DNA from 3 places in the Alteromonas sp. K632G genome. Region 2 is predicted to be linked to each of the others. Evidence: predicted binding sites of a transcription regulator. Region 2 holds the regulator's gene; each other region holds the start of a gene.
The links. Region 2 encodes LexA, which represses DNA repair genes until DNA is damaged. Its sites were predicted from a motif close to TACTGTATNNNNATACAGTA; they were not measured.
Positions count from the first base shown of each region.

Region 1 (3,289 bases), on a different contig from region 2:
ATATATCAAGCAGTTCTGCGGCTTTCTTGGCATCATCGAAAAACAACTCGTAAAAGTCGCCCATACGGTAAAACATAAGAATGTTAGGGTGCTGCGCCTTTATCGTTAAATACTGGCGCATCATAGGAGTGTGTGATTCCAAAAAATGCCTCGTGCTTTTTATTGCTGCTACTTGCGATAACTCAATTTGTTATATTAACAGAAGAATTATTAACAGAAGAGTGATTAAAAGAGCAGGAGTGCTAAAATAATCACTTTTCGTATTTGCTGTGTATTATTGATACGAGTATGGAATTTTCAACCATTTCCTGAACTCATTAGTTAAATGATAGCTCTCACCAATAAGTACATCGGCACAGCCTAATGCTTCAAATTAATGCTTTAACGGCCGAAGCTGATAATAGCGCTGATAGCGATAAAGGACATTCATGGTATCTGACAATATAACAGAGATGGTGACGGCGCTGGGTAATGCGCTTCGCCGTAAAGGCTGGACGGTTTCAAGCGCAGAGTCTTGCACCGGGGGCGGCGTTGCGTTCGCCTTTACCAGTATTGCTGGGAGTTCGGATTGGTTTAATCAAAGTTGGGTGACGTATTCAAACGACGCAAAAATACGTGAATTAGCTGTAAAGCCAGAAACTCTAAATGCACATGGCGCGGTGTCAATGCAGACCGTTGAAGAGATGGCGGCGGGCGTTAAGCACAAGAGCGACGCGAATGTCGTGGTAACCGTAAGCGGTATTGCAGGCCCAGGTGGCGGCAGCGAAGAAAAGCCTGTGGGTACTGTTTGGTTTGGGTTTATCTGTGGTGCTAAGTCAGAAACGATTAAGCAGGTTTTTGCTGGAGACCGAGAGACTGTTCGTCTGCATGCAATAGAATTTGCGATTACCCATCTATTGGCGATGTTGGCTGATTGAACAGACGGTCATCTAAGATGCTGCCAATAAGAACCCATTAAGCAAAATAAAATGAAAACTCAGGTTGAAACTGTATGCTTGTACAGTATAGAATGCACGCAACACTTGGTAAGGTGTCGGTAAGCAAATGTTGATGCAATGAATGCTAGCTGTATAGATGAATAATACTGTTAGTAAAGATAGCTAGTATAAATAGCAAAGGCAGCTTCAACAAAGACATCACCAACTAAAGAATTTAACCGCTAATCCTAGAGGATATTGACGTGGACAGTAATAGATCTAAAGCTTTAAGTGCCGCACTTGGGCAAATTGAAAAGCAGTTCGGTAAAGGCGCTATTATGCGTTTAGGCGACAACCAAGCGATGGACATTGAGGCTATCTCTACTGGTTCACTCACCATTGATATCGCTTTGGGCATAGGCGGTTTGCCATGTGGTCGTGTGGTAGAAATTTACGGACCTGAAGCCTCGGGTAAAACGACACTTACCTTGCAGGTAATTGCAGAGGCTCAAAAGAATGGTAAAACCTGTGCCTTCGTAGATGCTGAGCACGCACTTGATCCAATTTACGCGTCGAAGCTAGGTGTAAACATCGATGAGCTTTTAGTTTCTCAGCCTGATACGGGTGAACAAGCGCTTGAAATTTGTGACATGCTGGTTCGTTCTGGCGGTGTTGATGTCGTTATTGTTGACTCGGTTGCTGCCCTTACGCCAAAAGCGGAAATTGAAGGCGACATGGGTGACTCACACGTTGGTTTGCAAGCGCGATTAATGTCGCAAGCATTGCGTAAACTTACCGGTAATATCAAGCGTTCAAATACCTTGTGTATCTTCATTAACCAAATTCGTATGAAAATTGGTGTAATGTTCGGTAGCCCAGAAACAACAACCGGTGGTAACGCACTTAAGTTCTACTCTTCAGTACGTTTAGATATCCGCCGTATCGGTGCGGTCAAAGAAGGCGATGAGGTAGTAGGTAACGAAACTCGCGTTAAAGTAGTGAAAAACAAAGTAGCACCGCCATTTAAGCAAGCTGAATTCATGATTCGCTACGGCGAAGGTATAAGTAAAGAAGCTGAGCTTATCGACTTAGGTGTTAAGCAGAAATTGGTTGATAAGGCCGGTGCTTGGTACAGCTACAAAGGTGATCGTATCGGTCAGGGTAAAGCGAACGTAATGAAGTTCCTAAAAGAAAACCCAGCTATTGCCGATGAGATTGAAAAACAAATTCGCGCTGAGCTACTTTTACCTAAGACAGTGAAAGTAGAAGAAGCACCTGCTGCAGAAGATGATCAGCAGTAGCTACTAAACTGACTATAAAATAGCGCATTTGTGTTATTTAAAAGCCCACCAAATGGTGGGCTTTTTTGTGTTCAAAAAACATACTTTTTAACACTTTAATTCTATATCTTGGATTGAATTAAAATAAAAAAACAGTAAAGCTGTAATAAAAATAGAAAGGCAAAGACTAGTACTGTAAGCATTCGATTTAAATAATAAAAAAAGGGAAGGGATAATGATTGATATATCTAGTCTTGCTAAACGCTTTGAGGTGGAGAACCCCAAAAAGCTAAGTGAGCAAGAGAAAAAGGATCCACGATTAAAAGGGCGCTACTTTCAATCAGTGAAAGATGTATCGTTTTCATGTGGTCAAGGAGAAGTGCTTGGTTTGCTTGGCCCTAACGGAGCAGGAAAAACCACTACATTACGCATGCTTTCAACCGCACTTAAGCCAGATAGCGGCACCGTGGTAATTGATGGTGAAGACGTGCTAGCCAACCCAATAATTGCGCGTAAAAAAATAGGTTTTCTGTCTAGCTCAACTGGTTTATATGGCAGGCTGACTGGGCGAGAAAATATTGCTTATTTTGGCGAATTACACGGCATTACTAAAGCGATAATTTCTGCACGTATTGAAGAAATGGCTGACTTACTCGACATGCAGAGCTTTTTAGACAGACGGGCAGAAAACTTCTCATCTGGTATGAAACAAAAAACAGCCATTGCCCGCGCTGTTATTCATGAACCTTCCTTAGTTGTGCTTGATGAGCCTACTACAGGCTTAGATATTATGGCCACCTCAACAGTGATGGACTTTATTCAGCGCCTTAAAGATAAAGGAACGCCAGTTATCTTTTCTACCCATCATTTGGATGAAGTTCAAATGCTTTGCGACCGTGTAACGGTGATTAATCAAGGCGAAAGTGTATTTAATGATTCCCTTGCTGCTTTTAGTGCGCTATCTGACGGACAAATGCATAAAAGCTTTTTGCACACTTTAAAAATGAATACAGCGGAGGTGGGGCAATGTGGTTAATTTTTAAAAAAGAATTCAAAGAGTTATTGCGCGACCGTAAAACTATTATTTTTATG
Region 1 covers NZ_JAGGDM010000001.1:36,711-39,999, forward strand. Annotated here, with positions in the region: gene mutS (DNA mismatch repair protein MutS) at 1-124, opposite strand, end outside; gene J5X92_RS00160 (CinA family protein) at 429-917, shown strand; gene recA (recombinase RecA) at 1,181-2,218, shown strand; gene J5X92_RS00170 (ATP-binding cassette domain-containing protein) at 2,433-3,233, shown strand; gene J5X92_RS00175 (ABC transporter permease) at 3,224-3,289, shown strand, end outside.
Region 1: a site for LexA is predicted at 986-1,005, ahead of recA (recombinase RecA). Genes of this name have one in related genera too.

Region 2 (3,289 bases):
CATTAACATCTTTGGCCTGCACCATATCGCCCGTATTATTGCCCCACGCATTTCGTTCGTAGGTCACCACAGCCGCAATGTCTTTTAGGCTTAACATTTTTCCGAACGCCTGCATCGCCGTGCCGGTTTTACCGTTCAACACAATATCGATATGTGCAGTTTGGTCTTCAAGCACCATTTCACTGCCCTTAAGCGCAGGAAATACACCGGGCAACCCTTCCCCATTAGGCATATGGCAAGCTGCACAGGTGGCGTTATAAACTCGCTTACCTTCCTTCATTAGTTCATCCATCGACATATTCATCGACAGTAAACGTTGTTCTTCTTCTTTCGCTTGGCGAGCGGCTTCTTCTTGCTCGTTCATCCACGCATCAAATTCGGCAGGTTCTTTTGCGATAACCACTACCGGCATAAAGCCATGATCTTTTCCGCAAAGCTCGGCGCACTGCCCGCGATAAATACCAGGCTCGTTCACCTTTGCCCAAGACTCATTAATAAACCCTGGATTAGCATCTTTTTTCACCGCAAAATCTGGAACCCACCAAGAGTGAATAACGTCATCTGAGGTAATAAGAAAGCGCACTTTTTGCCCTGTGGGGATCACCAGTGGACGGTCGACCTCAAGCAAATAATTCGTGCCTTTCTCGAATTTGTTTTCAATTTGTTCTCGCTGAGTCGCCATTAACGAATAGAACTCAACATCTCTGTCCATGTATCGGTAATGCCATTTCCACTGAGAACCTGTAACGACAACAGTAAGATCGGGCTCACTGGTATCTTCCATCGCAATAAGGGTTTTAGCGGCGGGAATAGCCATAAGAATAAGAATGATGAAAGGTACTACTGTCCACGCAATTTCAACTTTTACATTTTCATGGAAGTGAGCAGGCTTCGCTCCTCTGGATTTACGGTGTAAGTACATTGAGGTAAACATAACCCCAAAAACCACAACGGCAATGGCGATACAGATAAAGAACATCAACATATGAAGGTCGTACACTTGACCACTTATGTCGGTTGCGCCTCGACGTAAATTCATGGTTGAGCCTTCACCTGTTGCTACATCCGCAAACAGCAGTGGTGAGGTAAGCAAAAGTGGCAGCCCGTAAAGCCACTTTGTCGCTTGTGTCGCCGCTCGTGTCGTTACTCGTTTCACTCAACACCTCCGTTATAACAGAAGCATTACCGCAATAAATGCGCTGCGCTTCTGGCAACTGATACCCGAAATCCAACTTTTAACTTAATTGCCCAGCTTTAGTTGTAAAACAAAGTTGCAGCTATTGTTATTATTTTGTTAAATACAGTATAAGAATTGCTCAATAAAACGCACAAGTCTAGTCTTTTCTAAGAAAAAACAATTCCAGCGTTTAATTTTTAATCAAAAGTTGTAAGTAAGAGAAATGAATCACGCCACAGCGTATGGGCGTTATAAGGATAATTAATGTGGCCGTTTGAAACGCTCATTTTGAACGAAATCGACGAATATAAAGTGTAATAAGTTTCTTATAATCAAAAGGTAGTTACGTAATATTGAATGCTTTTCAAACAGAATAGATAACAGACATAGCGGTAGTTAGTACTATAAAAGATGACATAAATAGAAGATAAAATGTAGGAGCCGAATCAACTGGCCTCTAAGGTATTTCTGAGGCTTAAACAAGATTATTGTGCAAGCAAGGTATGGTAAACATACAAAAAAGCGGCCTATAAGCCGCTTTCTTTACTAAATAGCTAAAAAGTTACATCCAATCGGCATTTCGAATAACACCAACGGCAATACCTTCAATAGAAAAAGGCTCTGAAGCTAAGTCGACCTTAATAGGAGAAAATTCATCATTTTCAGCATGAAGTAGCACTTCACGGCCACGCTTTTCAAGGCGTTTAACGGTAACGTCTTCATCGACACGTGCCACTACCACCTGCCCATTATGGACATCCGTAGTGCGGTGCACGGCTAACAAGTCACCATCAAGTATACCTATGTCTTTCATACTCATACCGCTTACACGAAGCAAGAAGTCGGCGTGAGGCTGAAATAGGGCAGGGTCGACCTTATAATGAGATTCTATATGCTCTTGCGCTAGAATAGGTTCGCCCGCAGCCACTCGGCCAATAAGAGGTAGCCCTTCTTCTTCAGGAGCTTCATCTTCAAGTGGGATATTCAATTTAATACCACGGGAAGTACCTGGAAGAATCTCGATGACACCTTTTCGGGCCAACGCTTTTAAATGTTCTTCAGCGGCATTCGCAGAGCGAAAACCTAAATGACGGGCAATTTCTGCACGGGTAGGCGGCATGCCAGTTTCGAGCATGGTTGTTTTTATCAGCTCGAGAACTTCTGTTTGTCTTGCTGTGAGTGGGCGCATAAAAGACCTGTCTGTCTATACAGTTCCTGTAAGTATATACACCTAAAAGGAAATGACAAGCACAAAGCTTTGCAAAGCATGTTTTTTATACTGACCTAACCACAACGCAAAAAGCGGCCATGAAGGCCGCTTTGTATATCACTACTATTTAGCGTGACTAAAACTTATATTGCAAACTCAAACGCGCATTAAGCGGCTCGCCGGTGGCAATATTGTTGTCGTTATGTGCTGACGGAAAATAATCTTCGTCGAATAGGTTTTCCACGTTTAGCTGAATTTTAACGTCTTCGCTATAGTCGTAATAAAGTGCAGCGTCTACGCGAACAAAGTCAGGTAGCTCAACCGTATTATTTAATGAAGCATACTGCTCAGATTGATAAATCACGCCTAATGCAACACGCCATTCATCATTTACTTCATACTGATTCCATAACGTCAGCATATGTTCTGGTAGCTGCGCTAAGTCGCGGTTCGCCAATGTGCCATCTACAATTCGACCCATTTCTTCGCCATCAAGGTTGCTGTAACCAGCATTGATTACCCAACGTTCTGAAAGTTTACCCACCACCTGCACTTCAAAACCTTTGGTTTCGGTACCGGTCAAAATAGACGCTTCCGGGTTGTTAGGATCTTGCGCTGTGCCGTTTTCACGTTCAACTTCAAATGCCGCTGCTGTCACGCTAAGCGAGTCAGATAAATTCCACTTCACGCCAATTTCTTTATTTTCAAACTCTTCAGCTTCTAGCGCTTGGCTTGTCAGCGACAGTGAAAGGAATTGATCACCTGAACGAGGTAAAAACGATTTGCTGTAACTTGCGTAAATCGATACTGATTCCGCTGGCTTGTAAATTAAGCCTGCACGCGGAGACACTTGTGAATCAGAACTTGATAGAAAACCGTTGTTGCCATCATCTGCACCGTCA
Region 2 covers NZ_JAGGDM010000002.1:199,835-203,123, forward strand. Annotated here, with positions in the region: gene coxB (cytochrome c oxidase subunit II) at 1-1,093, opposite strand, end outside; gene lexA (transcriptional repressor LexA) at 1,740-2,366, opposite strand; gene J5X92_RS03615 (TonB-dependent siderophore receptor) at 2,524-3,289, opposite strand, start outside.

Region 3 (3,289 bases), on a different contig from region 2:
AGCCAATATTTTTCGATACGATCTTCATCAGGAAACACTCTCGGATCGGGATTATCTTCTAAAACTAGCTTTTCAGTATCCCAATGAGCAGCCCGATAAGGCGTCAATATAGACCACCGCATATTCTTAAAGCGAGTTTGGAAGAAGTCGAGTTTAATCTCTAAGCTAAAATGTTCTGGTTCATACCAAGCGATAAAGTGCTCTTGTCCGTCAAGCGTAACTTCTCGAAATCTCAAAAAAGCACTTATTTTATATGCATCGCGCTTTACCGCTTTGGCTAACGTAGTAAGTTGCAGTATATCTTGGTCAGTCTTTAACTGAATAAGGTTTTTGTTCTCGAAAATAACGCGCCATAACACCCGATAACACAATGCGAATCGGCTCGCATCTTGATGACACAGTGCATATTTAAAAAGTATTAAGACTGACTTGGGAATAGTGTGTTGCGTTTTTGGCTTACTGGCTGCTATGTCTTGTTCCCCATCGCCAAACAGGTCGTCTTGTATCGACTCTGAATTTTGCCAGATAATATTTTCAGGGGGGATAGCTTGCGCCAAACATTCTCTTGCTGCAATGCGCCACTCATCGTACCCAGGCACCGAAGTGATTGTAATTGTTTTCATCTTGATCTTACTGCTAATCCTACTTCAGTTAGGCGCCGAATAACTCAAACTGCTTCGGCTGTTTGAACTGCAACTCAAAATTATTACTATCGAGTAAGTGAATAGCAGGTGAGTAATCACTTACGCTAATGAAAGGTTTCAGCTTTTGTAATGGCAGACGCAATTTCGTGAGATCCATCCAGCTAAGCTTTGTATAACGACGAATCGCCAGAATTTTTTGTACGGTGCGTGCACCAAGACCTGGCACTCTTAACAACATGAGTTTGTCTGCTTTATTTAAATCAATGGGAAACACATGACGATTGCGCAATGCCCACGCAAGTTTAGGATCGTGGTCCATATCAAGCATGTCATCGTGCACGATTTCGTCAAGCGTAAATCCATAGAAACGCAGTAGCCAATCAGCTTGATAAAGACGATGCTCTCGCACCAAAGGCGCAGGTTTCAAAGGCAAAACTTCTGATGCATCAGGTATTGGCGAGAACGCAGAATAATAAACTCGGCGCAGCTTTTGTTGGCTATAAAGTTGAACACTCGCTCCCAAGATGGTTTTATCATTTGAGCCATCGGCTCCTATAATCATTTGAGTGGACTGCCCGCCAGGGGCAAAACGAGGAGGACGTTTGCCTGTATGCGTTTTATCTACTTTATGCTCAGTAATTTTGTCTTTCAGGGTATTCATCGCGCTATGAATAGCGCCGAGATCTTTTTCGGGCGCGTATTGATTTAATGAAGGCTGGGTAGGCATTTCTACATTAATACTAAGCCTGTCAGCGTATAAACCTGCTTCGGCCTGAAGTTCAGGCGATGCATTGGGAATGGTTTTAAGATGAATATACCCCTTAAATCCGTGATCGATACGTAAGGATTTGGCAATACGCACCATGCTTTCCATTGTAAGGTCTGGCGAACCGACAATGCCTGAACTAAGAAATAAACCTTCGATATAGTTACGCTTATAAAAATTCAGTGTTAGCTCAACCGTTTCCTTGACCGTGAAACGGGCACGTTGAACACTACTCGATACTCTATTGATGCAATAGTGACAATCGTAAATACAGTAGTTTGTCATGAGTATCTTCAGTAAAGAAACACACCGTCCATCAGGAGTAAAACTGTGGCATATACCCATTCCGCCAGTAAGAGAACCAATACCAGTTTTATCAGTTTTACCTGCCTTTCGTTTACCTGCCGAACCGCTTGCACAGGAAGCGTCATACTTGGCTGCATCTGAGAGAATTTCGAGTTTTTGAATCAGTTTGTCATGCATTGCAAATTGTCACTTTCTCTAAGCAAATACACAAAATCAGCGGGTTCGGTAATAAAATACGAAAATAGAAGTGTGTATTTATAGGTGGTTTTTAGATTACAAAGCCGTTATATCATGTATAAATATACAGTACAAATGCATTCTGCTATCACAAAATAAAGGGGTGTAGCGTTGAGCCATTGTGGCCCATCCCCTATGCCTACCATAAAAAAAGGCCACTTAAATTAAGTGGCCTGTAGTGCCTCCAAAGTACGAGGAGGAGGCAACGCTTGGGTAAACGGGAGAGTTAACCGTTACGTTTCAACAAATAGTAAAATACAGGGGTAAGAATTAAGCCGAACACGGTAACCCCTATCATGCCTGAGAATACCGCTACGCCCATGGCTTGACGCATTTCTGCACCCGCACCAGTGGAAAGCACCATAGGTAACACACCCATAATGAAAGCAATCGATGTCATCAGGATGGGGCGAAGACGCAACTTGCTGGCCTCTTTAATGGCTGATAGTGCGTCCATACCCTTGTCTTGTAGTTCTTTGGCAAATTCCACAATCAGAATGGCATTTTTAGTAGCAAGCCCCACCAACACAATTAAGCCAATTTGGGTAAATATGTTGTTGTCGCCGCCATAAATCACCACACCAATTAATGCGCTTAGCAAGGTCATGGGAACAATTAATATAATAGCCAGTGGTAACCGTAAGCTTTCATACTGTGCCGCCAACACTAAGAACACCAACAGTACGACTAACGGGAAAATAAAGGCCGACGCATTACCTGCCAATATTTGCTGATAGGTTAGCTCGGTCCACTCGTAGGTCATGCCTAGCGGAAGCGTTTCATCAAGAATTTGCTCAATCGCGGCTTTGGCTTGATCTGAACTGTAGCCCGGCGCTGGTGAGCCATTTACTTCAGCGGTGACATAGCCGTTGTAATGCATCACCCTGTCTGGCCCTGCACTGTGCTGAATATCTAGGAATGAACCTAGCGGGATCATATCCCCTTTATCGTTTCGCACCTTAAATTGAGTGATGTTTTCAACGTCTTGGCGGTACTGTGCATCGGCCTGAACATTCACCTGATAGGTTCTACCGAACAAGTTGAAATCGTTCACATACACCGAGCCTAAATACGCCTGCATGGTGTCAAACAAGGTGCCAATATTTACCCCTTGGCTAACGGCTTTCTCGCGATCTACATCCACATTTAACTGAGGTACATTAACCGTAAAGCTAGTGAAGTTACCGGTTAATGCAGGGTGCGCCCACGCTTTGCCAATCACCTCTTGAGTTACTTTTTCAAGTTCAGCAAAACCCAAATTTCCTCTGTCTTGAACTTGCAGCCTAAACCCACCAATGGTGCCAAGCCCCATTACCGGTGGTGGCGGGAATATAGC
Region 3 covers NZ_JAGGDM010000017.1:39,943-43,231, forward strand. Annotated here, with positions in the region: gene J5X92_RS15940 (TIGR03915 family putative DNA repair protein) at 1-623, opposite strand, end outside; gene J5X92_RS15945 (putative DNA modification/repair radical SAM protein) at 652-1,893, opposite strand; gene J5X92_RS15950 (multidrug efflux RND transporter permease subunit) at 2,180-3,289, opposite strand, start outside.
Region 3: a site for LexA is predicted at 2,006-2,025, ahead of J5X92_RS15945 (putative DNA modification/repair radical SAM protein). Genes of this name have one in related genera too.